Regions from separate parts of the Promicromonospora sp. NFX87 genome, predicted to be linked through region 3. Evidence: riboswitches for the same ligand, from Rfam matches in the RefSeq annotation. Region 3 holds a riboswitch; each other region holds the start of a gene.

Region 1 (7,475 bases), 3.3 Mb from region 3:
GACTCTCGTCCAGGTCGCCGTCGAGCACGCGCCGTGGCTGGGCTGGGTGCCGGGAGCCTCGGTGAGCCTCGAGCCGTACGGCGTGGTGCTCACGGTGGTGCTGCTGCTGGCCTGGGGCGCGGGCGCCTACCTCACTTCCCCTCGGCGAAACAGGCGGCCGACGGCATAGGTGCGTCGAGCCTGCAGTTGTGAAGACGCGGGGGCGCACAGAGCCCTTTGGGTGGGTGCCAGCTGGGCTGAACTGCGTTCGGCTGTGCCCCGGCATTGCGGCCCGTCCCGAACTATTCAGCCAGGCTGAACTGAGTCGGGCGCAGGTGGACGTTATTCAGGAGACCTGGCACCCACGCTTCGGGTGTACCTCACCACCCGGGGCGCCCACCCGGCCCACGCGTTGGCAGAACACCCGGCGCGCCAGCAGGCCACGGGCGGAGGGCGTTCAGCCCTGCGCGAGCCGCGCCGTCAGCCGGGCGAGCACGTCGCGGCCGCGGGACGAGAGGTAGACCCGGATCACGCGGCGGTCGAAGGCGTCGACCTCGCGGTAGACGAGCGCCTTGGTCAGCAGGTCGTCGACCCGGCGGCCGAGCGTCGCCTTGTCGGCGAGCACCGCCTCGCGCAGCTGCGACATGGTCAGGCCGTCGCCCGCGCCCAGGACGTCGAGCACCAGCCACTCGTCGAGCGTGTAGCCCTCCGGGCCGAGCACCTCGGCGGCGTTCCGGGCAGCGCGGCGGGCAGCGAGGACGGACTCGCGCAGCACGGTCGCGGACATCGCGTCAGCCACGTCGCCGTGGGGCGTAGCCGTGACCGTCTCATCAGCAGTCCGCATGAGCGCGTGCCCTTCCTGTGTGCTCGTACACTACCCGCCAACACAGGCCGAGCCCAGGAAAGGGCCCATCACCGGGACGGGGCGTCATGTCGGACTTCGTCATCGGTGCCCTCCTGCATTTCCAGGGTCCCGGGGGGATCTACGGTCCGTCGTGCCAGGCCGTGACGGAGCTGGCCGTGGCGGAGCTGAACGCGACGGGCGGGATCCTCAGCCGTCCGGTGCGTGCCCAGTTCCTCGACGCGGGTCAGCCGCTCCCCGTCCTGCGGCGTCAGGTGGCCGGGGTGCTGACCGGCGGCAGCATCCACGCGCTGACCGGGTGGCACACCTCGGCGGTGCGGAACGCCGTCGTGCCGCTGGTGCAGCGCCGCGTGCCGTACGTCTACCCGGCCGCGTACGAGGGCTCCGAGACCCGGCCGGGCCTCTACGTCACCGGCGAGGTCCCGTCTGCGCAGCTCTTCCCAGCGATCTCCCGGCTCCGGGCCGAGCTCGGAGTGCGGACCTGGTACGTCGTCGGTGACGACTACGCCTGGCCACGGCGCACGTTCCAGGTGCTGTCCTCCCAGGCCACGACGCTCGGCGTCGAGTTCGCCGGCACCCGGTTCCTGGCCGAGCAGGGAGCGAGCCGCGCGGAGCTCGGCGGCGTCGTGAACGACATCGAGGCGTCGCGGGCCGACGGCGTGCTGATGCTGATGGTCGGCCAGAACGCCGTGCGGTTCAACAGGGCGTTCGCCCGGCAGGGCCTGCACGAGCGAGTGGTCCGCCTCAGCACGCTCATGGAGGAGAACATGCTCATGGGCAGCGGCGTGGGCGGCACGGCCAACCTGTACTCGACGGGCGGCTGGTTCCGGAGCCTGGCGACGGGCGAGGCGCTCGACCTCATCGGCCGCTACACGGCCCACCACGGCGTGCACGCCCCCGCCGTCGGCGCCGCGGCGGAGGCCTGCTACGAGGGGATCTTCGCGCTGCGCACCATCGTCGAGCGGGCCGGGAGCGCGGCCGTCGCGGCGACCGACCGATCGGTGGACGGCGTCGTGTACGAAGGACCGCGCGGCCCGATGCGGTTCCAGGGCAACCACGCCCAGCACCGCCTCTACCTCGCGCGCGCCGAGGGCTTCGACTTCGACCTGATGGGCGAGCTGTGACCGCCGTCACACCTCTCGCGGTCACATCTCTCTGAGCTGAGGAGTCTCTTCCACATCGGGCGCACCACGCGCCCCCTGTGGAAGGAATCCCATGACCTCAGCGATCGAGAACCTCCGGCGCGACTTCGGCGGCGACGTCATCGAGCCGGGCGCGGCAGAGTACGAGGCGGTGAGCCGCGCGAAGCTGGTCGCGGGCAGCCCGGCCTTCGTCCTGCGCCCCAAGACGGTCGGCGACGTGCAGACGGCCGTCCGGTTCGCCGCCGGATCAGGGCTGACGCTCTCCGTGCGCGGCGGCGGCCACAGCTTTCCCGGCTTCGGCACCAACGACGGCGGCATCGTGATCGACCTGAGCGGGCTCGCCGACGTCGAGGTGATCGACGAGGACCGCCGTCTCGTCCGGGTGGGCGGCGGCGCGACCTGGGGCCAGGTGGCCGAGGCGCTGGCGCCGCACGGCCTCGCGATCTCCTCCGGCGACACCAGGAGCGTCGGGGTCGGCGGGCTGACGCTGAGCGGCGGCATCGGCTGGAAGGTCCGCAAGCACGGCCTGACGCTCGACCACCTGGTGGCCGCGCAGCTGGTCACCGCCGACGGCGTGGTCGTGCCCGCGAGCGCCGAGGAGAACCCCGAGCTGTTCTGGGCGGTCCGCGGGGGCGGCGGCAACCTCGGCGTCGTGACCTCCTTCGAGTTCGTGGCCCACCCGACGACAGCGGTCTTCTTCGGCAAGATCACGTTCCCCGCCGCGGAGACCGCCGTCGTGCTCCAGGGCTGGGCGGACCACCTCCGCACGGCGCCCGAGGAGCTCACCTCGATCGCGAACGTGGCCAACCCGTTCGCGGGCGGCCCGGAGGCGCCGCTCGAGATCCATGTGGCGTTCGACGGCGACGACCCGGAGCTCGCGGCCAGGGCGCTCGACCCGATCCGCCGGCTCGGGACGGTGCTGGAGGACGACGTCGCGCCGCACGCCTACGCCGACATCCTCGTGGAGGGCGCGGCGCTGCCGCCGGGTCTCGAACTGCTGGGCCACAGCGGCTTCGTCGAGCGGGAGTCGGTGCCCGACGTGCTGCGGATCCTCGCCGAGGTCGGGACGTCGGCGGGTGCGCCGTCGATAGCGGTCCGCAGCGTCGGTGGCGCGGTGTCGCGAGTCCCTGACGACGCGACGGCGTACGCGCACCGCAGTGCGGAGCTGCTGGTCGCGACGGTGGCCGGTGGCCCGAAGCCCGTGATCGAGGCCGCCCGTCCTGGCCTCGCGGCGATCTGGGCCAGGCTCGCGCCGCACGTCAACGGCGCCTACTCGAACTTCCTCGGGACCACCACCGCGGACGACGTCGCGGCGGTCTATCCGGCGGGAACCTACGAGCGACTTGCCACGGTGAAGCGGAAATACGACCCGAGCAACCTGTTTGCCCGGAATCACAACGTTCCCCCGGCGGCGGAGTGATCTACCTCATAGGGACAATTCGGGTCAAGTAGGACGCGATCTGGCCCGTGAGCCGTGATGCGATTGTGACTTTGCGGCCGGACGGGGTTAGCGTCGCTCCGGTTCGCGGGAAGTCCGCGGGCACTCGAGGTGGGCGCCGAGCCCTGTCACCTCCTCGAGACTGCACAGACAAAAGACAGGGACGGGGGAACCAGGTAAGCGGGCACCGAGACGGTGTCCTTGGGGTGAAGCCGCACCGGTAGTACGCGGCCGGGTCATTCTCCGATCCGAATCCGACAGCTCACCTCGTAGGCGTCAGGAGAAGCTCTTGACTACTCGCACGCCTGGGCGCCACCGTGCTGCCCGCAGACCGATCACCCCGCTGACTCCCCTCTCCCGTGCCGCGGCGCGGGGCATCTCAGGTGCCGCCCGCCGCGGCGCACTCGTCGTCGCCGGCTCCGGCCTGGCGGTCTCCCTGCTCAGCGTTCCCGCGGACGCCGCGCCGGTGGCCGACAACAGCCCGTCCACCGCCGAGCTCGACCTCCTGAACAAGACGTCGCAGGGCTCGGTCGCCGAGGCCGTGGTGGTCGAGGCCGTGAACACCGCACCCGCCGTGCAGGTAGCCGCCGACAGCAAGTTCACGCTGGAGACGGGCACCATCGAGGTGACCCCCGCCCCGGAACCCGAGCCCGAGCCGGTCGTCGAGGAGGTCGTCGAGACCGCCGCGCCCGTCGAGCAGGCCGCCCCGGCCTCCGCCGGAGGGTCCGAGATCGTGTCGATCGCCATGCAGTACCTCGGTGTGCCGTACGTCTGGGCCGGCTCGACGCCCGCCGGGTTCGACTGCTCCGGGTTCACGTCGTACGTCTACGCGCAGATCGGCATCGACCTGCCGCACTCCTCGGCGGAGCAGCGCTACGCCGGCACGCCGGTCTCGCAGGCCGAGGCCCAGCCGGGCGACCTCATCTGGAGCCCCGGCCACGTCGCGATCTACGCGGGCGACGGCATGCAGGTCGAGGCGCCGGTCCCCGGCCAGACCGTGCGCTACACGGAGATCTGGCAGAACAGCCCGACCTTCATCCGCGTCGGCTGACGTCCGCGCCGGCTGAACCCAGCCACCCGAGGGGCCCGCACCACATCGGTGCGGGCCTCTCGTGCGTGTCACCGGCAGGTGGCAGGATCGCCACCATGAGCGTCCCCACGGCGGTCGAGACCAACGCCCTCAACACGATCGACGAGTCCGAGCGGCACGGCGCGCCCCGCAGCCTGTTCTGGCCCTGGTTCGGGGCCAACGTGTCCGTGCTCGGACTCGGCTACGGCTCCTACCTGCTCGGCTTCGGTGTCTCGTTCTGGCAGGCGACGGTGATCGGCGCGTTCGGCATCGTGGTGTCGTTCCTCTTCTGCGGGTTCATCTCGCTGGCGGGCAAGCGCGGTTCGGCGCCCACCATGGTGCTGTCCCGCGCGGCGTTCGGGGTGCGCGGCAACAAGCTGCCCTCCCTGCTGTCCTGGATCCTCACCGTCGGCTGGGAGACGGTGCTCGTGGCCCTTGCCACGCTCGCGACCTCGACCGTGCTCGGGGCGCTCGGCTGGGGCGGCGGAACCGTCACCAAGATCGTGGCCCTCGTGGTCGTGGCGAGCATCGTCGTGGCCGCAGGCGTCTTCGGGTTCGACCTCGTGATGCGGCTGCAGGTGATCATCACCGTGCTGACCGCCGTGCTCACCGTCGTCTACATCATCCTGGTGGCCGACCACGTCGACTGGGCCACCGTCGCCGCGATCCCCGCCGGCGGCGCACCGCAGGTGATCGGCGGTCTCGTGTTCATGATGACCGGGTTCGGCCTGGGCTGGGTCAACATGGCCGCCGACTACTCGCGCTACCTGCCCCGCTCCGCCTCCGGCCCGCGGATCGTCGGCTGGACCACGCTGGGCGCCTCACTGGCCCCCGTGGTGCTGCTCGTGTTCGGCCTGCTGCTCGCCGGCTCGGACCCCGACCTGAACGCGGCGATCGGCGCCGACCCGATCGGCGCCCTGTCCACGCTCCTGCCCACGTGGTTCCTCATCCCGTTCGTCGTGGTGGCCCTGGCCGGGCTGATCGGCGGCGCGGCGCTCGACATCTACTCCTCAGGCCTCGCACTGCTGTCCCTGGGCCTGCCCGCCCCGCGCTGGGTCGCCGCCGCCATCGACGGCGGGCTCATGGTGATCGGCGCGATCTACGTCGTGTTCGTCGCGGACTCGTTCATCGGCCCCTTCCAGGGCTTCCTCATCACGCTGGGCGTACCCGTCGCCGCGTGGTGCGGCGTGCTGCTCGCCGACATCCTGCTGCGCCGCCGCGACTACACCGACGCCGACCTGTACGACGCCGCCGGCCGGTACGGATCCGTGAACTGGTCCGCCGTGGCGCTGGTGCTGGGCGGCACCGCCATCGGGTGGGGCCTCGTGACCAACACCTACGCGCCGTGGCTCGCCTGGCAGGGCTACCTGCTGGGCCCGCTCGGCGGTGTCGACGGGAACTGGGCGTACGCCAACCTGGGCGTGCTCGTCGCCCTGGCCCTCGGCTTCTTCGGCACGCTCCTGCTCACCGCGCGCGCCGTCCGCCGCCAGGAGGAGCGGTGAGCGACGGCGGAGCGGCCGCCGTCGCGCCGCCCGGGCTCGACACGGCACTGGTCGTCATCGACATGCAGGACGTCTTCGCGCGTCCGCCCAGCCCATGGGCCTCCCCCGACTACCCGGCCGCGCTCGCCGGAACCCGCCGTCTGCTCCCCGCCTTCTCGGGCCGCACGGTCCTCACCAGGTACATCGCCCCCACGGTGCCCGACGGCGCCTGGCGCGCCTACTTCGAACAGTGGCCGTTCGCACTCGTGCCCGAGGACGACCCGCTCTACGAGATCACCGACCTGGCCGACGTCGCGGACGCCGGGGCGCCCGTCGTCGCGCTCCCCACGTTCGGCAAGTGGGGCCCGGAGCTGGCCGCCGCCACGCACGACGCCGGCACGCTCGTGCTCGCCGGCGTCGCGACCGACTGCTGCGTGATCTCGACGGCGCTCGCCGCCGCCGACGCGGGCCGCCGCGTGCTCGTGGTCGCCGACGCCTGCGCCGGCTCGACGCCGGAGAACCACGAGCGCGCGCTGGACGTCATGCGGCTCTACGCGCCGCTGATCGAGGTCACGACGGCGCAGGCCGTGCTGGCCGGGGCTCAGCCGGGCTAGCCCCGGCCCACCACGTAGCCCGCCGAACGGCGCTCGTCGGCGTAGCCGCCCACCCGCCCCTGCCCCCACCTGACCACGAGCGCCTGCACCGAGCCGTAGCTGGGCCGGGCCGCCTCGTCCGTCACGACGACGTCGTAGCCCATCCCCCGCATCGCGTCGGCGAGCTGCGGGGTCTCCAGGCGCAGCTCGCCGCCGGTCAGGTAGAACCGGCCGGAGCGGACGGCGGTCTCCAGCGGCTGGCCGTGCAGGGCCCAGCGGGCGACGACGTTCGCGATGGTGCTCGGGATCTGCTGGCCGCCCGGGGTGCCGACCACGAGCACCGGCCGTTGCCGCTCGTCGAGCAGCATGGACGGCGAGCTCCAGGTCACGGAGCGGCGCCCGGGTTCCGGCCGGTTCGCCCCGTCGACCCCGACGTCGCCGAACCGTCCGAGCTGGTTGTTGACGAAGAACCCCGCGACGTACTGCCCGCTGCCCCAGTAGTTGGTGATGGTGTTGGTCATCGACACCGCCCTGCCGTCGGCGTCGACCACCGAGATGTGGGTCGTGTTCGGTGCGCCCTCGTAGCTCGCGAACGCGGCCGAGCTCTGGCTCGTCTCGGCCACACCCGGCAGGGTCGCCGCGAGCTGGGCGTTCCGTTCGGGGTCGGTGAGCGACTCCACGGGGACGTCCACGAAGCGCGGGTCCCCGAAGTGCTCCTGAACGGAGGTGTCGGCGACCTGCCAGGCACGAGACAGGATGTCGACGTACTCGGGCGAGTCGGGATCGACGTCGGCGATGCCCGCGGCCTCGGCGATCTGCAGCAGCTGGATGATGGCGGCGCCGGGCAGCGCCGGCGCTCCGGAGAGCATGGTGAACTCGCCCACCGGGCCCGCCGCGGGCTCGTAGACGTC
Region 2 (7,475 bases), 710 kb from region 3:
GGACCCGAGCCTCCACCGGCACCGAGTCGGTGTCGTAGACGCCGCGAACCGGCCTGCGCCAGCGGTCCTGCTTGACGAGCCGGCAGCGAGTCTGGCGGGTGATGCCGAACTCGTCGCACTGGCGGCTGGTCAGCAGTCCTTGCTGCTGATACAGGGTGTGCTTCGCGGCGCTCGGGATCTCGAAGGTCTTTGGCATGCGCCGATCGCAGCAGAGGGCCGCCGCCCTCTGCCGTGGGAGATCGCGCTGATGTGGACGACAGGCCCGAGCAGCGTGCTGTGGTCGCGCTCGCCGCGTTGTTCCGGCGTCGGGAGGGTCGTCGTGCCCGTCATCGAGTCGCGGCTGCCGCCACCAACGAAAGGTCCGGCTCCACCAAGCGGTTGCGCACGGAAATGGCGCCAGCGCCGTGCGTAACTGCTTCGTGGAAGCGGACCTTCCGACGGCCGTCCGGCGTCAGGCCGCCAGGGCCTGGCGGTTCGGTTCGGGTTCTGCGTCCGGGTAGGTCACCTGGAGGTACGGGCGCGGGATGCGGTGCGAGCGGGAGAGCCGGGCGCGCACGCGCACGTGCCAGGTCCGGTACGCCCACACGGTCGCGGCGAGGGCCACCAGCAGGGTCGCCACGGCGCCGATCAGCACGGCGTACCGCGGCCCGAACGTCTCGCCGACCCAGCCCACCACCGGGGAACCGAGGGGCGTGGTGCCGAGGACCACCAGCACGTAGATCGACATGACCCGGCCGCGCAGCTCCGGGGCCACCGAGAGCTGGATCGCCGCGTTGGCCGAGGTCAGCATCGTCAGGGACGCGAAGCCGACCGGGATGCACATCAGCAGGTAGCCGAGGTAGGTCGGCATGAACGCCTGGATCCCCATGGCTGTCGCGAACGCGAATGCGGCGCCCAGCACGAGCCGCACGCGCGGCCGTTCCCGCCGGGCGGCCAGGAGCGCCCCCGCGAGCGAGCCGATCGCGAGGACCGAACCGAGGATGCCGTACTCGCTCGCGCCCCGGCCGAACTCGACGCGCGCCATCATGGCCGACGTCAGCTGGAAGTTCAGGCCGAACATGGAGACCACGCCCATGACGACCATGATCACGACGATGTCGCTCCGGCCGCGGATGTAGGCCAGGCCCTCGCGGATCTGGCCCTTGGCGCGCGAGGCGACCGGCAGGGCGTGCAGGTCGCGCATCCGGGTGAGCGAGATGATGACGGCGCCGAACGCGATGCCGTTGATGACGAACACCCAACCCGTGCCGACGACGGCGATGAGCAGGCCCGCCACGCCCGGCCCGATGAGGCGCGCGGCGTTGAAGCTCGTCGAGTTGAGGCCGACGGCGTTCGCGAGCCGCTTGGTCGGCACGAGCTGGGCGACGAAGGTCTGCCGGACGGGGCCGTCGATCGCGCTCACGACGCCCAGCAGGGTCGCGAACACGTAGACGTGCCAGAGCTCGGCCGCGCCGGACAGCACCAGCGCACCGAGCCCGAGGCCCAGCACGCCCATGCCCCCCTGCGTGAGCATCAGGAGCTTGCGGCGGTCGACGCGGTCGGCGAGCAGGCCGGCCCACGCGGACAGGAAGATGTGCGGGATGAACTGCAGTGCGGTGACGATGCCGACGGCGACACCGGAGTTGTTGGTGAGGACGGTCAGCACGACCCAGTCCTGCGCCACGCGCTGCATCCAGGTGCCGATGTTGGCGACGAGAGCGCTGGCGAACCAAAGGCGGTAGTTGCGGTACTTCAGGCTGGCGAAAGTTGCGCTCATCGAGCGGCGATCCGGATCAGGAGCTCGCTGGCTCCTGCAAGGATCTCTCTCTCCTCTCCGGTCAGGGTGGACAGCTGTTTGGTGAGCCAGGCGTCACGACGACGCCGGGTCTCGGCGACCTCCCGCGAGCCCGCGGCGGTGAGCCGGACGACCACCTGCCGGCGGTCCGTCGCGTGCTCCACCTTCTCGACGAGACCGAGCTCCGCGAGCGTGTTCACGGCTCGGGTCATCGACGGCGGCCGGACGCGCTCGTGCTCGGCGAGGGAACCAGGGGACATCTCGCCGTGCTTGTGCAGCACCGTGAGGATGCCGAACTGGCCCTCGGGGAGGTCGGCCTCGCCGCGCTCCGCACGCAGGCGGCGGGAGACGCGGGTCAGGGCGACGCGAAGGTCGCCCCCGACCGTGGCCGGGCTTCGGCTGGATCTGCGGGAGCTCGACACCGCACCAGTCTAGATCATTAGCCTTGCTAACGGTACGTGGGTGTGGTCACAGCGAGACAGGTCCGCGAAGTAGAGCGCCTGTCCGAGTCTCCCGGCGACAACCGGGGAGACTCGGACAGGCGCTCTACTTCGCGGACCTGCCGAGGGTCAGAGCGCGCGGTGCGTCTGCGCGAACTGAGCGGGACCCGGCTGCCGGTCCTGCTGGACGTTCTCGAACCGCTGGCCCTGCTCGCTGTGCGCCTTGAGCCGGTTCTCGAACTCGGCCTGGGTGCGCAGCTCGTCCTCGGTGGGCCAGAGGCCGATGCCGAGGATGAGCAGGAACGTCACGACGCTCACCGCCATGACGAGCGGCACGAGCAGCTGCATCGTCGAGGCGCCGGCGGGGACGTTGTTGATCGGGTTGATCACGGAGACCCCGGCCATCCCGGTGTAGTGCATGCCGGTCACGGCAAGCCCCATCACCAGGGTGGCCACGATCGTGGCGAGCGTGCCGCGGATGTGCACCGTGCACCACAGTGCCGCGGTGGCCGCGACGACGGCGATGACGATCGAGGCGATGACGTAGACCGGGTTGTAGACGACCTCCGCCGACATCTCCATCGCTTCCATGCCCATGTAGTGCATGGCTGCGACGCCGGCGCCCGCGAGGGCGCCACCGACGAGCATCGCCGGCAGCTTGCGCTTGCCCAGCTCCGTGATGAAGAGGCCCGCGCCCACGACGACGATGGCGATCGCCGCGCTCAGGAGGGTCTCAGGAATGTTGTATCTGATGGTCACGCCGGATGCGGAAAACCCCAGCATGGCGACGAAGTGCATCACCCAGATGCCGGTACCGCCCAGGGCTATGGCGCCGAACACGAGCCACGCCGCGCGCGTGCCGCCCGATGCTGCTCGGGCGCGAGACGTGCACGCAAGGCCCGTCGCTGCGCCGGTACACGAGATCGCGTACGCCAGCAGCGGCGTCACGATCCCGAAGGTGAAGTGGTCGATCACTGGCATGGTGTTGAACAGCCCCTCGAATGGTTCCCTAGGATGCCGAAACGTTACAGAGTCCCCACGGCTCGGACAATAGGCTGAACTCCCCGTCCAAGGGATATTGCGGACGTGATCGCGCTGGTCAGACTGTTTCGACGACGTAGTCGACGCAGGCCGTGAGCGCCGCGACGTCGTCCGGGTCGACCGCTGGGAACATGCCGACCCGGAGCTGGTTACGCCCCAGCTTGCGGTACGCGAAGACGTCCTGCACGCCGTTGGCGGCCAGCTCGGAGATCACCCGTCCCGCGTCGATCTCCTCGGCGAGGTCGATGGTGCCGACCACCGCGGACCGCTCCTCGGGGCGCGCGACGAACGGCGTCGCCCACTCCCGCGACCTGGCCCAGGAGTAAAGGATCTCGGCGGAGGTCGCGCAGCGCTTCGCGGACCACTCGAGCCCGCCCTGGTCGATCAGCCACTCGACCTGGTCGGCCAGGAGCAGCAGCGTCGCGACGGCGGGCGTGTTGAGCGTCTGGTCCTGGCGCGAGTTCTCGATCGCGGTCGTGAGCGACAGGATCTCCGGCACCCAGCGGCCCGAGCCCTCGACGCGTGCGGCCCGCTCGACCGCCGCGGGGGACAGGACGGCGAGCCACAGGCCGCCGTCCGCGGCGAAGGCCTTCTGCGGGGCGAAGTAGTAGGCGTCGGTCTGGCTCAGGTCGACGGGCAGGGCCCCGGCCCCGGACGTCGCGTCGGTGAGCACGACGGCGCCGTCCGGCCCGGACGGGCGCAGCACCGGCGCCATCGCGCCCGTGGAGGTCTCGTTGTGCGGGGTGGCGTAGGTGTCGACGTCGGCGGCGGGCTCGAGGTAGGCGACGGCGCCGGGCTCCGCCGAGATCACCTGGGAGGGCTCGAGGAACGGGGCGCGCGACGTCGCCGCGGCGAACTTGCCGCCGAACTCGCCGAACGCTGCGTGCTGCACCTTGCGCTCCACGAGGCACAGGGTGGCGACGTCCCAGAACGCGGTGGCGCCGCCGTTGCCCAGCACCACCTCGTAGCCGTCGGGCGCGCCGAGCAGCTCCGTGACACCCTCACGAATGCGGTGCACCAGGTTCTTCACGGGCGTCCGCCGGTGTGACGTGCCGAGAACGTGCGCGTTCGCCACGAGATGATCCACCTGACCCGGGCGCACCTTGGAGGGGCCGGAGCCGAATCGGCCGTCGGCGGGCAGCAGGTGTGGCGGGATTGTCAGTGGCACAGAACTAGACTAGAACCTGGGCCGACGCCCGGGCCGCACGTGTCCAGGGCGACTGGGCGGCTGTGCGCATGACGGGAGCTGACGTGACGGATCTGATCGACACCACCGAGATGTATCTCAAGACGATCTACGAGCTCGACGAGGAGGGCATCACGCCCTTGCGCGCGCGCATCGCGGAACGGCTGGGGCACTCAGGCCCGACGGTGTCGCAGACCGTCGCACGTATGGAGCGCGACGGCCTCGTGATCGTGACGGGCGACCGGCACCTCGAGCTCACCGAGCTGGGCCACGACAAGGCGATGCGCGTGATGCGCAAGCACCGCCTCGCGGAGCGGCTGCTGACCGACGTCATCAAGCTCGACTGGGAGCACGTGCACGTCGAGGCCTGTCGCTGGGAGCACGTGATGAGCGACCTGGTGGAGAAGCGCCTCGTGGGCCTGCTCGACCACCCGCACCACGACCCGTACGGCAACCCGATCCCCGGCCTCTCGGAGCTCGGCGAGGAGTACACCGACGTACCGTTCCTGACCGGCGTGATCTCGCTGCCGTCCGCGTTCGAGGCGGCGGCGAAGAAGGGCGTCAAGGGCGAGCCGCTCGCGGCGTCGCTCACCCGTATCGCGGAGCCGCTGCAGACGGACATCGAGCTGCTCGCTCGCCTGTCCGAGGCCGGCCTGGTGCCCGGCTCCCGCATCACCGCGGAGCACAGCGGCGGGACCTACACGGTGGCCGTCGACGGCGCGGGTACGGCGCTCGAGCTCGGCGAGGACGTGGCCCGCCACCTCTTCGTCGCGACGGCCTGAGACAGGCCTCGCGGGGCCTTCGGCTGGCCGGTCTGCCGTCCGGTCGCTCCCCAGCCGCCGTCCAGTTTGTCGGAAAAGCGAAAACCCTCTCGCGACACGCTCTGGCAGTCGTTGCCGGAACGTGACATCGAGGGTGAGGTCCGGTACGTTCGGACCGCTCCCACGGAGTTATTCGTGGGGGTCCTCGGACGGACGCCGAACTCTGTCACCGGCCGGGGCCCCAAGACGACCGCATGACAGAGGCGGGGGACCCACCAACGGGCGCCAGGGCGCGTCCTCGGGGTGAAGCCGGGTATTCCTTCGGGATGCTCGGCCGGGTGATTTCTCCCACCCGAACCCGACAGCTGACCTCGAAGGCGTTCAAGGAGAGGTACTACGTGACTGCACGTACGACTCGCGCTCGCCATCGGGCTGCGCGACGACCAGTGACTCCGTTCACCGAACTTGCTCAGAACGCCGCAGTAGGCCGCCGCACCGCGGTCGCAGCCGCTGGTGGCGCGCTCCTCGTCTCGACCTTCGGTGGCGCGCTGGTCGCCCAGGCTGCTCCGGTGGAGACCGGCCACGCGAAGATGAACTCGGTCGACCTCAACGCGCTGGCGACGCAGGCCCGTGAGGCGCTCTCCAACGCACCCGTCGTGTCGGTGGCACCCGACGCAGAGCTCAACGTCGAGAAGTCCGCGGTCTCCGTGGTCTCCGCCGCCGAGAACGAGGACTACCAGGCGGAGCTCGCCGCGAACGAGGCGGAGGAGGCAGCCGAGGCTGCCGCCGCCGAGGCTGCTGAGGCCGCCGAGGCAGCCGCCAGCACCGTCTCCAGCTCGGTCGACATCCCCGCGTCGGCGATCGGCAACTCCGTGATCTCGATCGCGAGCCGCTACATCGGCGTGCCGTACGTCTCCGGTGGCGCCAGCCCGAGCGGCATGGACTGCTCCGGCTTCACGCAGTACGTCTTCGGGCAGCTCGGTATCAGCCTGCCCCACTCGTCGTCGGCCCAGGCCGGTTACGGCACCCAGGTGCCGGCGTCCGAGGCTCAGCCGGGCGACCTGATGTGGACCCCCGGGCACGTCTCGATCTACGCCGGTGGCAACACGATGATCGACGCGTCCAAGCCGGGCACCGTCGTCGACTTCCGCACCATCTGGCAGTCGAACCCCACGTTCATCCGCCTGGGCTGATCCCAGCCACGTAGTACCGCAAGCATAGATTCGCGAAGTAGAGCGCCTGTCCGAAATTCCCTGGTGTCGCCAGGGAGACCCGGACAGGCGCTCTACTTCGCGAATCTTTGTTTTGCCACCGGTCACCCATAACGCGCGCACCGCCGGTAGCGTTGGACTGCAATGGTGCTTGGGCGAAGAGAGGTCTTGCGATGACGCGATCCGAGGTCGTACTGGTCGGGGTGGACGGATCGGCCGCGAGCCTGCACGCGCTGGACTGGGCCACCGCCTACGCGCACCGCGTGGGCTGGGCGCTGCACATCGTCTGCAGCTATTCGCTGCCGTCCTTCACGGCCGCGTCGCTCGACGGCGGATACGCCGCCCTCGACGACACGACCATCCAGGAGGGCGCCAAGTCGGTCCTCGCCGAGGCGGAGGCGCGCGTGGCCGACGCCGGCGTGCGCGCCACGACCGAGGTCGCGACCGGCGACGCGGCGGGCGTGCTCGTGGAGCTGTCCGGCGATTACGGGCTGGCCGTCGTCGGCACGCGCGGCCGGGGCGGGTTCACGGAGCGGCTGCTGGGCACGGTGTCGTCCGCACTGCCCGCGCACGCGCGGTGCCCGGTCGTCGTGGTCCCGCTGCGCGCCGAGGCGAACCGGGGCGTCTCCTGGAGCCAGCCCGGCTCCGGGCCGGGAGCGGACGCCGAGACGAGCACGACGGCAGCGGCAGCCGAGATCCGGGAGGTGCGCCGCATCGTCGTCGGTGTGGACGGGTCGCCGCAGGCCGAGCGGGCGCTGCAGCACGCGATCCTCCAGGCGAACGCGTGGGGCGCGGAGCTGACCGCCGTCACCGGCGTGCCCGTGGGGAACAGCGGGATGCTCGCGTGGCTGCCGTCGAACATCGACCGGGAGCAGGTGCTCGCCGACATCGGGGCCGGCATGGACGTCCTGGTCGACAAGTACGAGGCGCAGAACCCCGGCCTGCGGATCCGGCGGATCGTGCTGGACGGTACCGGCGCGGAGCTGCTGACGGAGTTCTCGACGGCGTCGGACCTGGTGGTCCTGGGGTCGCGCGGGCGGGGTGGGTTCCGCGGGCTGCTGC
Region 3 (7,475 bases):
TCGACGTCGTCGTCGGCTCGCTCCCGAACGGCTGGGACACGCGCGTCGGGCTCGGCGGTGTGGGCCTGTCGGTGGGCCAGCGTCAGCGGGTGGCACTCACGTCCGCCCTGCTCGACGACGCCGCGACCAAGCCGCTGGTGATCCTCGACGAGCCGACCGCGCACCTCGACGCGCGCGGCGAGCAGGCGGTGCTCGAGACCGTGCGTGCGTGGCGTGACGCGGGGCGGACCGTGCTCGTCGTCGCGCACCGGACCTCGCTGCTCGGGCTTGCGGACCAGGTGATCGACGTCCGCTCGGCGGCAGACCCGGAGGCACGATGAACATCACGACGCCGGACGCTCCGGCATGGACCGCTCCGACACCGGGCACCCCGGCATCGCGCTGGGCCAAGGTCACCGCCGACCCGCTGCGCCGGGTGCTCCCGCTGCTGGAGGTGCGGCCGGTCAAGGTCGCGGCGGCGATCGGCCTCGGCGTCCTGGCGCTGGCCTGCGCGATCGGGCTCGCGGCGGTCGCAGCGTGGCTCGTCGCCCGGGCCTCGCAGATGCCCCCGGTGCTCACCCTCTCCGTGGCGGTGGTCTCGGTGCGGGCGTTCGGGATCGGGCGCGGCGTCCTGCGCTACTGCGAGCGCCTCGCCTCCCACGACGTCGCGCTGCGGGGCATGGCGGCGCTCCGCGCCAACCTGTACGACCGGCTCGCCGCCGACGACCGTCCGGTGACGGTCCGGCGCGGCGAGCTCCTCGCACGGATCGGCCAGGACGTGGACGACGTCGGCGACGTGGTGGTCCGCTCGGTGGTGCCGGCGGGTGTCGCGGTGGTGACGTCGCTCGGCTCGGTGATCCTGCTGGGTGTGCTGCTGCCCGCTGCGGGGGTGGCGCTGGCGTTGTGCCTGGTGCTGGCCGGGGTGGTGACGCCGTGGCTCGCGGCCCGGGCGGCCGCACGGACGGAGGCGCGGGGCGCGGCTGCCCGCGGCGAGGTGACCGCGCTGTCCCTGGAGATCCTCGAGGAGTCGGCGCCGCTGCGCGTCTCCGGGCGCTTCCGGGCGCGGCTGGCGGACCTGGATGACGCCGACGCCCGGTTGTCCGCCGTCGCGGACGACGGCGCCCGCACCTCCGGGCTGGCAGCGGCCCTGGGGGCGCTCGCACAGGGTCTGGCGGTGCTCGCCTCGCTCGCGCTGGGGGTCCCGGCGGCGCTGTCGGGCTCGCTGTCCGTGGAGGCGCTGGCGGTGGTCGTGCTGACGCCGCTCGCCGTGTTCGAGGCGACCGCCGGGCTCCCGGCGGCGGCGGTCCAGCTGCACCGGTCGCGGGAGGCCGCGCGGCGGCTGCTGGAGCTGCTGCCGGACTCCGCTCCGGTGTCAGACCCACAGGTCACTCGGGTGACCTCAGGGTCTGACACGTCGGGGTCGGAGGACGACGCCCTGCTCGTGCTCGACGGCGTGACCGCCGGCTGGCCCGACGGCGACGGCCGGCCGCGTGCCGTCGTCGAGCAGGTGTCCCTCACGCTGCGCCCGGGTTCGGTGGCGGCCCTGGCGGGACCGTCCGGCGTCGGGAAGACGACGCTGCTGATGACCGCGGCGGGCCTGATCCCGCCCCTGACGGGCCGCGTGGGCGGGTGGTCGGCAGAACGTCAGGAGGTCGGCAGTCCCGGTTACCGATCAACTGACGTTCTGCCGACCACGTCGATCGACAGGCTGTTCGTTGCCGAGGATGGGCACCTGTTCGACACCAGCGTGCTGGAGAACCTGCGGGTCGCGCGGGGCGACGTTACGGAGGCCGAGGCTCGGGCCGCGCTCATCTCCGTCGGGCTGGGTGACTGGCTCGCCGCGCTTCCCGAAGGGCTGGACACCCTGGTCGGCACGGACGCGGCGGCGGTCTCGGGCGGGGAACGCCGTCGGCTCCTGGTCGCTCGCGCGCTCCTCGCCCCCGCCCGGGTGCTGCTCGTGGACGAGCCCGCCGAGCATCTCGACGGCGAGACCGCGGACGCCCTGGTCCGCACCCTCGCCGACCACGCGCGGGAGACGGGGCGGGCGGTGCTCCTGGCGACCCATCGGCTGACGCCGCTCGCGGCCGCCGACGAGGTCCTGCTGCTCGGGAACGGCACGCCCGCCACGATCGCGGGTGCGACGACGGGCGCGATCCCGGCGACCGTCGTGGCCCGCGGCAGCCACGAGCACCTCCTCGCGACCGACCCCTCCTACGCCTGGTCAGCAACCCAGGAGGGCTGACCATGCGGTTGCTGCCAGACCGGGGCCCTTCCTGGCAGCAACCGCATGGCCGATCGGGTTCGCCGGAGGGGGCAGAGCGTCAGAGGCGCTTGTCGAACTTCTTCGAGAGCTGCTCGTAGCCCAGCCGCTCGTAGAAGGCGTGCGCGCCCGTGCGGCGAAAGGACGACGAGACGGTGGCCCGTGCGGCGCCCGCGGCGATTGCCCATTCCTCGAAGGTCGCGACGAGAGCGCGCCCTGCTCCAGTGCCGCGGTTCGTCTCGGCGACGACCAGTGCGGTGAGCTGGGCCACCGGCGCATCGAGCTCGTAGGCCCAGCGGACGTGGCCTGAGGCGAACCCGATGACTGCCTCCGCATCGGCTTCGTCCGGGTCTACCGCCAGCCAGGCCGCGTCGGTCTCGCTGCCCGCGACACGGGCGAACCTGGCGGCGACGTCCTCCGCGGTGCTGGGGTAACCGAGCTGACCGAGGAGCGGGGCGATCGCAGGGGCGTCGACGGGAAGGGCGCGTCGGATGTGCACCGCCACATCGTAGGTCGTCAGCCGGCGTCGCCCCCGAGCACCGCCATGGCCGCCGCCCGGCCGGGGATACCGCTGACGCCACCGCCGCGGCGGGCTCCGGCGGCCGCCAGGAGCACCCGGGGGTGCTCGGTCGCGACGCCCCAGCGGCCGGACTCGTCGCCGTCGTCCGGCTCGGCGAACGGCCAGCTGAGGTCGCGGTGGAAGATGTGCCCGCCCGGCAGCCCGACGTCGCGCTCCAGGTCGACGGGGGTGCGCACCTCGAGGCAGGGGGCGCCGTCGGCGTCGAGCGCGAGCACGTCCTCGATCGGCTCGGCGAGCACGGAGTCGAGGGAGGCGAGCGTGGCCCGGAGCGCCCGCTCACGGGCGACGTCGGGCTCGGTGCGGAAGAGCCGTGCCGGCATGTGCAGCCCGAACAGCGTGATGGTCTGCGCGTCCGTCTTGGCGAGCTCCGGCCCGAGGATCGTCCGGTCGGTGAGCGTGTGGCAGTAGATCTCGCTGGGCGGCAGGTCGGGGATGCGCCCGGCGGCGGCCTGCGCGTGCGCTGCCTGGAGCTGGGTCAGGGACTCGTTGACGTGCAGGGTCCCGCTGAACGCGGCGACGGGGTCGACGTCGTCGCGCAGCCTGGGCAGTCGGGTCAGCAGCATGTTCACCTTGAGCTGGGCGCCCTCGGGGCGGTCGGCAGTCGTCGAGGCGTCGCCGCCCAGCAGCCGGTCCAGCTCCGCCGGGGCGCACGCCGCGAGCACGTGGCCGGCCGTGACGCCCTGGGTGCGCCCGTCGGCGTCGGTCCAGGCGACCTCCGCGCCGGAGGCGCCGGGTGCACCTGGATCGACGGCGGTGACCGTCGCCGAGGTGACTATCGTCGCGCCGGCGGCCACCGCGGCGTCGCGCAGGGCGCCCGAGACGGCGCCCATGCCGCCCACCGGCACGTCCCAGTCGCCGGTCCCGTTGCCGATGACGTGGTAGAGAAAGCAGCGGTTCTGCCGCAGGGACGGCTCGTCGATGTCGGCGAACGTGCCGATCAGGCCGTCGGTGGCCGCGACCCCGCGGACCACGTCGTCGGCGAAGGTGCGGCGCAGCACCTCTCCGAGGGGCTCCTCGAAGAGCGCGCGCCAGGCCTCCTCGCCCACCCCGTCGACCACGAGGTCCCGGACCGCCGACCGCGGGAGCAGGGGTTCGGTGAGGGTCGGCGCGAGCCGGCGGGCCACCTCGGCGGTCATGGCGTAGAAGCGGCCCCAGGCCTCGAAGTCGGCGTCCGAACCGGTGAGCCGCCGGAACGAGGCGCGCGTGGCGACGTCGTCCTGGCTGTCGACGAGGAGGCCGCCGTCGGCCACCGGTGTGTACGAGGACCAGCGGCGGCGCTTCAGCCTGACGGGCAGGCCGAGCTCGTCGATCACCCGGCGAGGCAGGAGCGAGACGAGGTAGGAGTAGCGCGACAGCCGCGCGTCCACCCCGGCGAAGGGGCGGGCCGAGACGGCGGCGCCGCCCACGTGGTCCGCGCGTTCGAGGACCAGGACGGACCGGCCGCCACGGGCCGCATAGGCAGCCGCGGTGAGGCCGTTGTGACCCCCGCCCACCACCACGACGTCGTACCGGGATCGCATCGAATGGGTCATGGACGCCATAGTGGCATGGGGCACAGATTGCCAAGGACGTTCCATCACAGGTCGCTATGTGACCTAATCGTGACATTTGCGCGAGGGGCAGGTACGGTCGATCTCGCCTCTCCAGCAACGGGGAGGTCCAGGCCCGGACGCCGAACCCTGTCACCGGACCTTGGCAGCCAGAACCGTGACAGGGGCGGGGGAACCAGGTAAGCGGGCACGTGAGTGTCCTTGGGGTGAAGCCTCCTTGTGAGGCCGGGTGAATCGCTCTCCCATCCGAACCCGACAGCTCACTTCGTAGGCGTCCGAGGAGATCACTGGTGACCGTACTCACCGACCGCACGCACGACTGGGCGGACGACCAGGCAAGCCGTTCCAGCAACCGGGGCAGGCACCGCGCCGACGGCCCCGCACTCACCCCCTTCACCGCACTGACCCAGACCGCAGCCGAGAACGCTGCCCGGACCGGCGCCATCGCGGTCGTCACGTCCGGCATGCTGGCGTCGGTGTTCACCCAGACCGCCCACTCCGCGCCCGCCGAGACGCACACGCAGGCCGCGCTCGCGAACGCCACGCCGGTCAGCAACACCATCAGCAACAACACGATCAGCAACACGGTCGACTCGACCGTCCGCGCCGGGTTCGCCGAGAACCTGGTGACCAAGGTCAAGGTCACCCAGGACGCCGACTTCTACGCCGAGCGCGGACGCGTGTCCGTGACGCCGTACGCCGAGACCGAGGAAGGCATCGCCGAGGCAAAGGCCAAGGCTGAGGCCGAGGCTCGTGCCAAGGCGGAAGCCGAGGCGAAGGCGAAGGCCGAGGCTGAGGCAGCCGAAGCCGCCGCGGAGGCCGAGGCGGCCGCAGAGGCAGCGGCCGCTGCCGCCGCGGACTCGTCCGGGCTGGGCCAACAGGCCGTCAACCTCGCACTCGAGTACGTCGGTGTGCCCTACGTGTGGGGCGGAGCCTCCCCCAGCGGCTTCGACTGCTCAGGGCTCATCCAGTACGTCTACGGCCAGCTCGGTATCTCGATCCCCCACAGCTCGAGCGCGATCTCGACCATCGGGTACCAGGTCTCCGCCGCCTCGGCGCAGCCGGGCGACATCGTGTGGACGCCGGGCCACGTCGCCCTCTACGCGGGCGACGGCATGGTCGTCGAGGCCCAGCAGGAGGGCACCCCCGTGCAGTACGGCGAGATGTGGCAGAACAACCCGGTGTTCATCCGGGTGACGGGCTGACGCCTACCCCCGCCACTCCGCAGCACCGTTCCGGACCGCGAGGTGTGTCGCGCCAACCCCCTGGCGCGACACACCTCGTTCGTGTCCCGGGCTCGTCCGGTAACGTCCCGGGCGTGAAGATCCTCGTACCGGACGTGCCCTTCGACCTCGACTTCCCGGCCCTGCTGCCCGACGGCGGAGCCTCCTTCGCGCCCGGCGGCACCGACACCGTCGTCGCCTACGCGATGAACGAGCCGGTCCCCGAGGAGCACACCGACGCCGAGATGCTGGTCACCTGGTCGAGCCCGCCCAAGATCCTCGCCGACGCCGCCCTCCGGCTCCCCCGGCTGCGCTGGGTGCAGACCCTCTCCGCGGGGCCCGACGTCGCGCTGCGTGCCGGGTTCGCGCCCGACGTCGTCATCTCCTCCGGCCAGTCCCTGCACGACGACACGGTCACCGAGCACACCCTGGCGCTGGTCCTGGCGACGGTGCGCCGCATCGACGTCTCCCTCGCCGCGCAGCGGGAGCACCACTGGGCCAAGGAGATCGCGTTCGCCCAGGCCGACCCGGTCACCGGCCGCGAGTACACGCTCGACGGCGCACGCGTGACGATCTGGGGTTTCGGGTCGATCGCCCTGCGGCTGGCCCCGCTGCTGACCGCGCTCGGTGCGCGGGTCACCGGCGTCGCCTCGCGTGCGGGCGAGCGCTCCGGGTACCCCGTGGTGGGGCCGGACGGACTGGACGCCCTGCTCGCCGAGACCGACCTGCTCATCTCGCTGCTGCCCGCGATCCCCGCGACGCGGCACATCCTCGACGCCCGCCTGCTGGGTTTGCTGCCGCCGACTGCCCGGTTCGTGAACGTCGGCCGGGGTGCGACGGTGGACGAGGAAGCGCTCGCCGACGCGCTGCGGTCCGGGCGGCTCGCGGGAGCCGCGCTCGACGTCATGGAGACGGAGCCGCTGCCGGAGGACTCCCCGCTCTGGGACCTCCCGAACCTGATCCTCACGCCCCACGTGGCGGGTGGCCGGCCGCGCGGCGCCGCCCGCTTCCTCGCGGACCAGCTCACGGCCTGGCGCACGGGCGCGAAACTCCGCAACGTAGCCACGAGGTAGTGCCGCGAAGTAGAGCGGGTGTCCGGACACCCGCTCTACTTCAGCATCGGCCTGTTGTCGAGGTAGAGGGGGTGTCCGGACGCGTGCTCTACTTCGGCGATCTGGGGGCCGGTTGGCAGATCGGGCACGAGAACGACGAGCGGTTCATGAAGGGGTCCCGGCGGATCAGCGCACCGCAGCGGCGGCATTTCTCGTTCTCCTGCCCGTACACCGCGAGCGAGCGGTCGAAGTATCCCGACTCCCCGTTCACGTTGACGTACAGCTCGTCGAAGCTGGTGCCGCCCTGGGCCAGCGCCTCGCGCATCACCTCGGCGGCCGAGTCCAGCACCCGGCGCACGTCCGCGGCCTTGAGCTTGTCGGTCGGCCGGGCCCAGTGGACCTGCGCGCGCCACAGCGCCTCGTCGGCGTAGATGTTGCCCACGCCGGACACGACCGTCTGGTCCAGCAGCGCGCGCTTGACCTGGGTCCGACGGCGGCGCACCCGGCGCACCAGCCCGTCCAGGTCCAGGTTCGGGTCGAGCAGGTCGCGGGCGATGTGCGCGACGGGCTGCGGCAGGAGGGGCAGGTCCGAGCCGTAGCCTGCCGGGATGTTCGACGCCGGTCCGCCGTCGGCGGGCGCCTCGCCGTCCGCGGGCACCAGGTCCTGCACGCTGAGGTGACCGAAGGTCCGCTGGTCCACGAAGTCCAGGTAGCGCGCGCCTGAGGGGGCGCCGGTCAGATGGAGGCGAACCCGGAGGTGAGGATGGCGCCAGTCGTCCGCTGCCGTGCCCACCGCCGGGCTCGGCCCGGGACCCGCCTCCGCGCCGGACT
Region 4 (7,475 bases), 1.4 Mb from region 3:
GGAAGAACTGGCGGCCATGGGCGACGATCCGCAGGAGCAGCTCGAGCACGAAAAAGCCCAGCATGACGTAGTCGATGACGGTCAGGACATCGAGGGCTGCACCCGTCACCATGGTCTCTGCGCCCAGGATCAGGGCGTTCGCCAGGATCACCACGAGGACGAGGTTGACGAACCACCTCTGGTCGAGGAACGCACGGAGCCGCCCCCGCCAGGTGCGCGGTTCGATCCGTGGCTCGGCCGGTGTGCCGATCGCCTGGTTCATGCGGTCTCCCTTGCTGTCACGTGCCCGGAGTCCTTGCTCCGGTCCTGCCTCAGGCCCTTGCCCGGCCGAACTGTAGCGCGGGCGTCCGCCCAGGTTTTGCTGCGTGCAATGTCCCGATTTGGGACTGATTCGGCGGGTCCGGTGGCAAGTCGGCCCGAACAGTGCTGAGGTAGTCGCAAGCAAGCCACACCACTCTGGAGGAAACACATCATGGGTTTCTTTGCGTTTCTCATCCTTGGGCTGATCGCCGGCGTGATCGCCCGTATCGTCATCCCGGGCAAGCAGCCGGGTGGCTTCTGGCTCACGCTGCTCCTCGGTGTGCTCGGCGCCATGCTCGGCGGCTGGCTCGGCGGGCTCATCTTCAACGTCAGCCTGGACGAGTTCTGGTCGTGGGAGAGCTGGCTCTTCTCGGTGATCGGCGCGATCATCGTGATCCTGATCGTCCAGGCGATCTTCGGCCGCCGCAAGACCGCCTGATCGCAGCACACCGCGGCCGCGCCGCCATCCTCGTCCTTCTGACGTCGGTGGTCGGCGCGGCCGCGGTCGCGTGTACGGGCGGCGGCGCGCCGCCGTCCGCGAAGGGCCCGGTGCCCGACGACGTCGCCTCCCACCTCAGCGTCGAGGTGGCGCAGGGCCGTGAGCAGTACGCCAAACGGGAGATCCGGCTCGAGGTCACCAACGACTCCGGCGAGACGTTGACGCTCCTCTCCGGGGCCCTGCGGACCGAGCAGTTCGGGCCGTCACACCTCACCAAGGAGGGGCGCACCCTCGTGCTGCGGCCGGGCGCCACGCGCGCCGTCTTCGTGGGGCTGGGCCAGGCGAGGTGCGCGGACCTGGCGGTGGTTGAGGAGGCCGCTGCGCCGTCCGCCACGATCACGCTCGCCCTCGGCGAGGGCGACGACCTGGGCCCGGCGACCGACGTCGCCGTCGACGAGGTGGACGATCCCGTCGGGCACCTCGCCCGGAACCACGCGGTGGACTGCTCGGCAGCGGCGGTAGCGGCCGGAGCCGACCTCACCGTCGACGCCGACGTCCCCGTCGAGACCCGCGACGGTGAGCTGACCGCTCTGGTCACCCTGCGGATCGAGCGGGTCGACGGCGGCCCGGAGGTCACGCTCGACCGGATCGCCGGGACGACCCTGATGACGAATGCGGACCCAGGCGGCGACGCTTCGGGCTGGGTCGGCCCGGACCTGGCGGGACAGGGGGCCGGCGAGGTGGTCCTGGCCGTGGTGCCCGCCCGCTGCGACGTCCATGCGGTGGCCGAGGACAAGCGGGGCACGTTCCTGCCGGTCTCCGCGCGCGTCGGCGGCGTCCGGCAGGAGCCGGTCTACGTGCCGATGCCCGACACCGCGCGCTCCGACTTCTACGCCTTCGTCGCGGACTACTGCGACTGGCCGGAGTGAACGGTCCGGACACGCGAGAGGCGCCGCCTCCGGCGTCGGGCGGAAACCCGGCGCGGAGGCGACGCCTCGCGATGTACTGCGGTACCGCGGCCTCGGCTCAGGCTCTCCGGCTCAGACGACGCGGATGAACGTCGGGCTGTTCTGCCACATCTCGGTGTAGCGCACCGGCATGCCGGCGGCCCAGGCCTCGATGATCATGCCGTCGCCCGCGTACAGGGCCACGTGGCCCGGCGTCCAGACGATGTCGCCGGGCTCCGGGTAGGTGACCTGGTAGCCGGAGCTCAGCATCGCGCCGGACGAGTGCGGCAGGTTCACGCCGAGCTGCGCGTACACGTACTGGATGAGGCCGGAGCAGTCCATGCCCTCGGCCGGCGAGTTACCGCCCAGCACGTACGTGATGCCGAGGTAGTTGAAAGCGACGTTGATGGCCTGCTCGCCGACCGGGACCGGGTCCGGCGCGTCGACCGAGACCACGGCGGGGCCGTCGCCCTTCTTGCCGTCGGCGCCCGAGGAGGTGCCCAGGGCTTCCATCTCGATCGGCATCTTCGCGTCGGACGGGACCGTGACGGTGGGGGCCGCGGCGACTGCCTGCTTGGCCACCGCGGTGAGGGAGTGCAGGTCGACCGTGTTCAGCTTGGCGGACTTCACGTCGGTCTTCAGATCCATGGCGGGGGCCGCGTGGGCCGTCGTCGCGATGGTCGAGATCAGGACGCCACCGGCTGCTGCGGCGATGGCTCCTCGGCGGGCTACGGTGCCTGCGTTCTCTGTGGCGGTACGAGCAAGGATGCTCAGCGGTGTCATGGCCGGGCGGCTGTCACGATGCCGTCCGCGAAGGGAGTTCGTCACCTAAATGTCTCCTGTACCGCCTGCGAGGTCAGCTGTCGGGTTCGGGTAGGAGTACACACCCGGCCGCACGGCTACTGGGGGGTTCCGTCCGGCTTCACCCCGAGGGCGACGATGGTGCTGTCGCCCGGGAAGGTGGGTCCCCCGCTCCTGTCTCGAACGTCTGGTCATGAACCGGTGACAGGATTCGGCGTCCGGTTCACGGCCCCACCGATGTGGTGGGGCAGAAGTCAACGTACACACCTTCCCCAGAAAAGTCACGATCGGGTTACGCATTCCGGTCTCACCCGCCGAAGGCACAGATTTGCGCCGTTCCGGTCTTCATAGGCTATGACCGACATCACATACATCGGCTACCGTTCGGCGGCATGGGTGAAAGCGCATATCGCGTCTCCGCCTGGTGGGTGCTTCCCATCAGTGCCGTCGTCTGGTGGGTGTGCGGGTTTCTGCCCTGGCTCCTGCAGGCGTTGTACGAGGTCATAGGCCTTACTGAGGCTTCGACAGTGCGCTCAACCGCATTCCTGCCGCTCCCGTTCACCGCCGACGACGCAGTGGTCGGCCTGGTCGTCATGGCGCTGATCGGCGGTCTTCTCGGCGGCCTCACGGCGGGCATCCCGGCTTCGGCAAGGGCGGGTGCCGCTGCCGCGACGACGGGCACCCTGCTCGCCATGTCCGCGGCGGGCGGTGCCTCGTGCCTGCTCGCGATCCGCGGCAGTGCTCCCGGAGACGCCGCGCCGCTCGGGATGCTCGTCGTCACCGTCGCTGCCGGGGTCGTAGGGCTGGCGGCCGGCCTCCTGGTGGCCCTGGGCCCGGCCGTCCTGCGCGGGCCTGCCCTGGCCCTGCCCGTCGTGCTCCTGGACGGCTGGCTGTGGGGTCTGGTGCCGGGCAACCTGGTGTCCCCCACCGGAACGTGGTGGATCTTCGCGGTGGCGCTCGGCGTGGCGTTCGGCCTCGCGGTGGACAGCCGGCCGCTCGAGCTGCTCGGCTGGCTGCCGACCGCGGGCATCGTGTGGGTGCTGCAGGCCGCCGGGCCGGCCCTCCTGGCCGTGCAGGAGAACATCTGGCCGGGCTCCGCGCTCACGGAGAACCCGCTGTCCGCGGCGGCGATCGTGGCGCACGAGCTAGCCTCGGCGGCCATGGTGCCCGACGCGCACCAGCTCGGCGCCTGGGTGGTCGCCCTGCTGCTCGGTGCGGCGATCGCGGCGCTCCGGCTCTCCCGGGAGGCTGTGGACGAGGACGAGCTGTCCGAGGCCTGGGCCTGAGGCGGCAGCCCGCGACCCTGCTGATTGCGGGCGTGTAAATTTTCACCCGCTGTGCCTTGCTCGCCCTGTTCGGCGCGTGTCCGGTCCCCATAGGTTTGTCCGAGTTCGGGGGTATCCGGCCCACGAGCAGACACAGGGGGCACACATGAACAGGAAGTCACTCGTCGGCGCCGCCACCTCCGCGGCCCTCGCCGTGGCGGTGCTCGTCGCCGTGGCACCCGGTGCACAGGCCGCTACCAACGACCCCCTCCGGGACAAGCAGTGGGGCCTGGACCAGATCAACGCCGAGGCCGCCTGGTCGGCCGGCACGGGTGAGGGTGCGGTGGTGGCCGTCGTCGACACGGGCGTCGACTTCGACCAGCCGGACCTCGTCGGCCAGCTCCTGCCCGGTGCCACCTTCTCCGGCTGCGCGGACGTCCGTCCGTGCGGCGACGGGGACTTCAGGGGCCCCGACGGTCAGAACGACGGGGACGAGCACGGCACGCACGTGGCAGGCATCGTCGCCGCCGCGGCGGACAACGGCATAGGCGTCGCGGGTGTCGCCCCCGGCGCCAAGGTGCTCCCGGTCAAGGTCCTCGAGGCCGGCTCGGGCTCCTCGCAGGACATCGCGGACGGGATCCGGTGGGCCGCCGACAACGGCGCCGACGTCATCAACCTCTCCCTGGGCTCGGCCCCGGGCGGGCAGCTGCTGACGATCATCGGTCTCGACACCCTGATGCGCGACGCCATCGCGTACGCCCGTGAGCGGGGGGTGCTCACGGTCGCGGCGGCAGGCAACTCGTCGACGCCGCTGTGCACCGACCCGGCCTTCAACAGCTCCGCGATCTGCGTCGGGGCCACGGACTCGGCCCGCCTCCACGCCTACTACTCGGAGCTCCCGATCAAGCTCGACCTGAAGAGCGTCTCGGCGCCCGGCGGGGCGGGCGGCCTGAACGGGTGCGACGGCGACGTCTGGTCCACGGTGCCCGTGGGCACGGGCTCGGACACGTGCGCAGGCGGCAGCTACGACGCCTACGCGGGCACGTCGATGGCGACGCCGCACGTGGCCGGGGTCGCGGCGCTGCTCTACGGCCAGGGCCGGACGATGGCAGAGGTCGAGAGCGCGATCCTCGGCACCGCGCGCGACCCGCTCCTGGGCCTCGTCGGCGTGTGGACGCCGCTGTACGGGTACGGCATCGTCGACGCGGCCGCGGCGGTCGCGTACTGACCCGATCCGCGAAGTAGAGCGCCTGTCCGGCCTCCGCACGGTCTACCCCGCGCGGAAGCCGGACAGGCGCTCTACTTCGCGGATCGGGTCAGTAGGGGCGGATGTAGACCGCGTAGTCCTGCCACTGGGCCGTGTGGCGCACCGGGGTGCCGTAGTTGGCCGCCTCGACGACCATGCCGTCGCCCGCGTAGAGGGAGACGTGGCCCTGGGTCCACACGATGTCACCGGGGATGGGCGACGTGACCTGGTAGCCCGCTGCCACCATGGACGACGACGAGTGCGGCAGGTCGACGCCGAGCTGGGCGTACACGTACTTGATCAGCCCGGAGCAGTCGAAGCCCGACCCCGGCGACTCGCCGCCGTACGTGTAGGCGATGCCGATGTACTGCATGGCGATCGCGACGGCCTGTGCGCCGATGGAGCCGTCGGACGCGTAGTCCGGGGTGGCCGGCTCGACCTTCTCGGCCGCGGCCTCCGTCACCGTCTCGGTGGGGGCCTCCACGGCGGGTTCCGGCTCGGGAGCGGGGGTGACCTTGACGGCCTTGCTCTCGATCTTGAGCTTGGCGTCGGTCGCGACCTGCACGGCCGGCGCCGCCGCCAGCTCTTTGCTTGCCAGGCGGTTCGAACCGTCTCCCATGACGGCGTGTGCGCTGGGTGCGAACGCCGTCGCGAGAAGTCCGGACGATGCCGCGATCAGCGCACCCGAGCGGGCGGCACTACGGGTCACGGTCATCAGGGGAGTGCTAGGAGCGTGAACGGCGCGGTGTCGACCGCGTCGGACGGTGGTACTCACCGAAGTTCTCCAAGTCGCCGGTTTCGCGGGCCCGTACCGATCTGGGGAATGGGGCTCACGATTGTGCCTCCGGTGGCACAACGGATCTGACGCTACATACGGGTCATCACTCTGTCTCGATCAGATAACACATGTCGTGAAGTACCAAAGCGTCCGAAAAGCAGGTAACTTTTCGACAGCCGTCTTTTCCCAGCGTAAGGGCCATTCTTTTGACCGATATGGCCTTGAGGCGGCATGGAAAATCCGTGAGAGAAACAATGCGACACGCCGATCTGCGGTGGCGGGTCAGCCCTTTTCCAGGGCGCGACGCTCCGCCTCGGCCTTCAGGTCGGCCAGCTCGGCGTCCACGAGCTCCCGTGCACGCGAGCCGAGGGCGAGGTTGGTCAGCCCGGCAAGCATCCCGCTCTGCGCGACCGCCAGCGTGAGCTCGCACGCGACGTCGGACACCGGCGCGATCCGGTGTGCCACCCCCGACCGCACACCCGGGGTGCTGCTCGACCAGGAGAACCCGCTGGGCTCGGTGAGGCTGTCCACCTCCCAGACCGCGGGCGGGAGGCCGGGCTGCGTCAGCTCGACCCGGGAGCCGACGGCGATGGTCGTCTCGGCGCCAAGGATCGTCACGCTGGTCATGGAGCCGGTCCAGGTGGGCATGCGCTCGACGTCGGACAGCACCTGCCAGACGACGTCGGCGGGTGCCTCCACCCGGGTGCTGGTTCGGTAGGCGTGGGCCACGGGCCCCAGGCTACGCGGGGCTCGAGAGCATCCGGCGTGGCCTGGGGCCCGTGGCGCGCTGCCAGGTCAGGGGCTGGCGAGCAGGGTCAGGAACCCGTGGAGAGCGGGAGCGTCACCGGTGCTCCCCAGCTGACCAGAGCGCCGGCCTCCGGGTCGGACGAGATGATCGTCCCCTCCGGCACGGTGTCCGACTCGGTGTCCTCGAACGTGCAGGCGAGGTGCTTCGCCAGGCATGCGACCTCGGCGTCCTCGCGGGTCATCCCGGTGAAGTCCGGGATCTCGATGGCGCTGTCGGCGACCTCCTCGGGAAGGGGCACGAACTCCATCCGGAGGAACGTCCTGAGGGAATGCATCTTGCCGATCGACTCCTCCGACTCGAGCGGGAGGTTCCGCCCTTCGTCGTAGATCACCGTGGTGGTCCGGTCCCACAGCTCGAACGTCGCGGCGGTGCCCGTGCGGCCCTCCGAGTCCTCGACATTCTGCTCCACGTCGACGGCGGACAGGCTCGTGAGCAGCTCCCACGCCGCGGCGCGCACCTCGGGCGGGGCCGGCGCCTCGGTGATCAGCCTGGCCGTGCTGTTGAGCGCCGCATCCTCGGCCATGCCCCTGGGCTCGAACTTGTTGAGCAACGCGTCGTGCAGAGCCGCCGGCTCGGTGGGCAGCGCTGCGATCTCCGCCCAGGTGAAGCTGATGGGTTCCGCGCCTTCCATGCCGAGGTAGCTGCTCGCGTCACGCAGCGCCGGGCCGTAGCTGTGGAGCGAGAAGCCCACACCGTCGCCGTACCAGCGCTCGACGCCCATCGGCGTGTCATCGTCGGCCTCCTCGCCCTGCTTTGCCGATTCATTGCGGGTCACCACATGGAAGTACGTCGCGTCCCGCCAGCCGTCCGGCGGCACTATCGGGTACTCGACGGGTTCTCCCTCGTCGGTCAGCCGGTCACCCTCGCTCGACGTGATGGGTGGCCCGCTCG

Evidence for each region. A riboswitch is a leader RNA that binds a small molecule or an ion and turns the genes downstream of it on or off. The one in region 3 is predicted to bind cyclic di-AMP.
Region 1: another riboswitch for cyclic di-AMP. It lies ahead of ACNYC2_RS19390 (C40 family peptidase); the one in region 3 lies ahead of ACNYC2_RS04640 (C40 family peptidase).
Region 2: another riboswitch for cyclic di-AMP. It lies ahead of ACNYC2_RS01670 (C40 family peptidase); the one in region 3 lies ahead of ACNYC2_RS04640 (C40 family peptidase).
Region 4: another riboswitch for cyclic di-AMP. It lies ahead of ACNYC2_RS27525 (C40 family peptidase); the one in region 3 lies ahead of ACNYC2_RS04640 (C40 family peptidase).

The regions. Positions count from the first base shown of each region.
Region 1 is NZ_CP183413.1:4,322,081-4,329,555, forward strand. Features, by position in the region: gene ACNYC2_RS19370 (HoxN/HupN/NixA family nickel/cobalt transporter) at 1-169, shown strand, start outside; gene ACNYC2_RS19375 (MarR family transcriptional regulator) at 437-823, opposite strand; gene ACNYC2_RS19380 (substrate-binding domain-containing protein) at 910-1,965, shown strand; gene ACNYC2_RS19385 (FAD-binding oxidoreductase) at 2,057-3,403, shown strand; cyclic di-AMP (ydaO/yuaA leader) riboswitch at 3,528-3,711, shown strand; gene ACNYC2_RS19390 (C40 family peptidase) at 3,711-4,472, shown strand; gene ACNYC2_RS19395 (purine-cytosine permease family protein) at 4,568-5,992, shown strand; gene ACNYC2_RS19400 (cysteine hydrolase family protein) at 5,989-6,585, shown strand; gene ACNYC2_RS19405 (gamma-glutamyltransferase) at 6,582-7,475, opposite strand, start outside.
Region 2 is NZ_CP183413.1:342,528-350,002, forward strand. Features, by position in the region: gene ACNYC2_RS01640 (hypothetical protein) at 1-196, opposite strand, end outside; gene ACNYC2_RS01645 (MFS transporter) at 452-1,756, opposite strand; gene ACNYC2_RS01650 (MarR family winged helix-turn-helix transcriptional regulator) at 1,753-2,196, opposite strand; gene ACNYC2_RS01655 (MHYT domain-containing protein) at 2,344-3,195, opposite strand; gene serC (phosphoserine transaminase) at 3,314-4,417, opposite strand; gene ACNYC2_RS01665 (metal-dependent transcriptional regulator) at 4,507-5,223, shown strand; cyclic di-AMP (ydaO/yuaA leader) riboswitch at 5,407-5,598, shown strand; gene ACNYC2_RS01670 (C40 family peptidase) at 5,649-6,395, shown strand; gene ACNYC2_RS01675 (universal stress protein) at 6,587-7,475, shown strand, end outside.
Region 3 is NZ_CP183413.1:1,048,453-1,055,927, reverse strand. Features, by position in the region: gene cydD (thiol reductant ABC exporter subunit CydD) at 1-320, shown strand, start outside; gene cydC (thiol reductant ABC exporter subunit CydC) at 317-2,221, shown strand; gene ACNYC2_RS04650 (GNAT family N-acetyltransferase) at 2,301-2,738, opposite strand; gene ACNYC2_RS04645 (phytoene desaturase family protein) at 2,756-4,360, opposite strand; cyclic di-AMP (ydaO/yuaA leader) riboswitch at 4,507-4,656, shown strand; gene ACNYC2_RS04640 (C40 family peptidase) at 4,660-5,574, shown strand; gene ACNYC2_RS04635 (NAD(P)-dependent oxidoreductase) at 5,688-6,665, shown strand; gene mutM (bifunctional DNA-formamidopyrimidine glycosylase/DNA-(apurinic or apyrimidinic site) lyase) at 6,754-7,475, opposite strand, start outside.
Region 4 is NZ_CP183413.1:6,151,234-6,158,708, reverse strand. Features, by position in the region: gene ACNYC2_RS27540 (ion transporter) at 1-262, opposite strand, end outside; gene ACNYC2_RS27535 (GlsB/YeaQ/YmgE family stress response membrane protein) at 473-739, shown strand; gene ACNYC2_RS27530 (hypothetical protein) at 787-1,668, shown strand; gene ACNYC2_RS27525 (C40 family peptidase) at 1,780-2,514, opposite strand; cyclic di-AMP (ydaO/yuaA leader) riboswitch at 2,517-2,714, opposite strand; gene ACNYC2_RS27520 (hypothetical protein) at 3,015-3,773, shown strand; gene ACNYC2_RS27515 (S8 family serine peptidase) at 3,919-4,980, shown strand; gene ACNYC2_RS27510 (C40 family peptidase) at 5,069-5,713, opposite strand; gene ACNYC2_RS27505 (SRPBCC family protein) at 6,059-6,505, opposite strand; gene ACNYC2_RS27500 (PASTA domain-containing protein) at 6,592-7,475, opposite strand, start outside.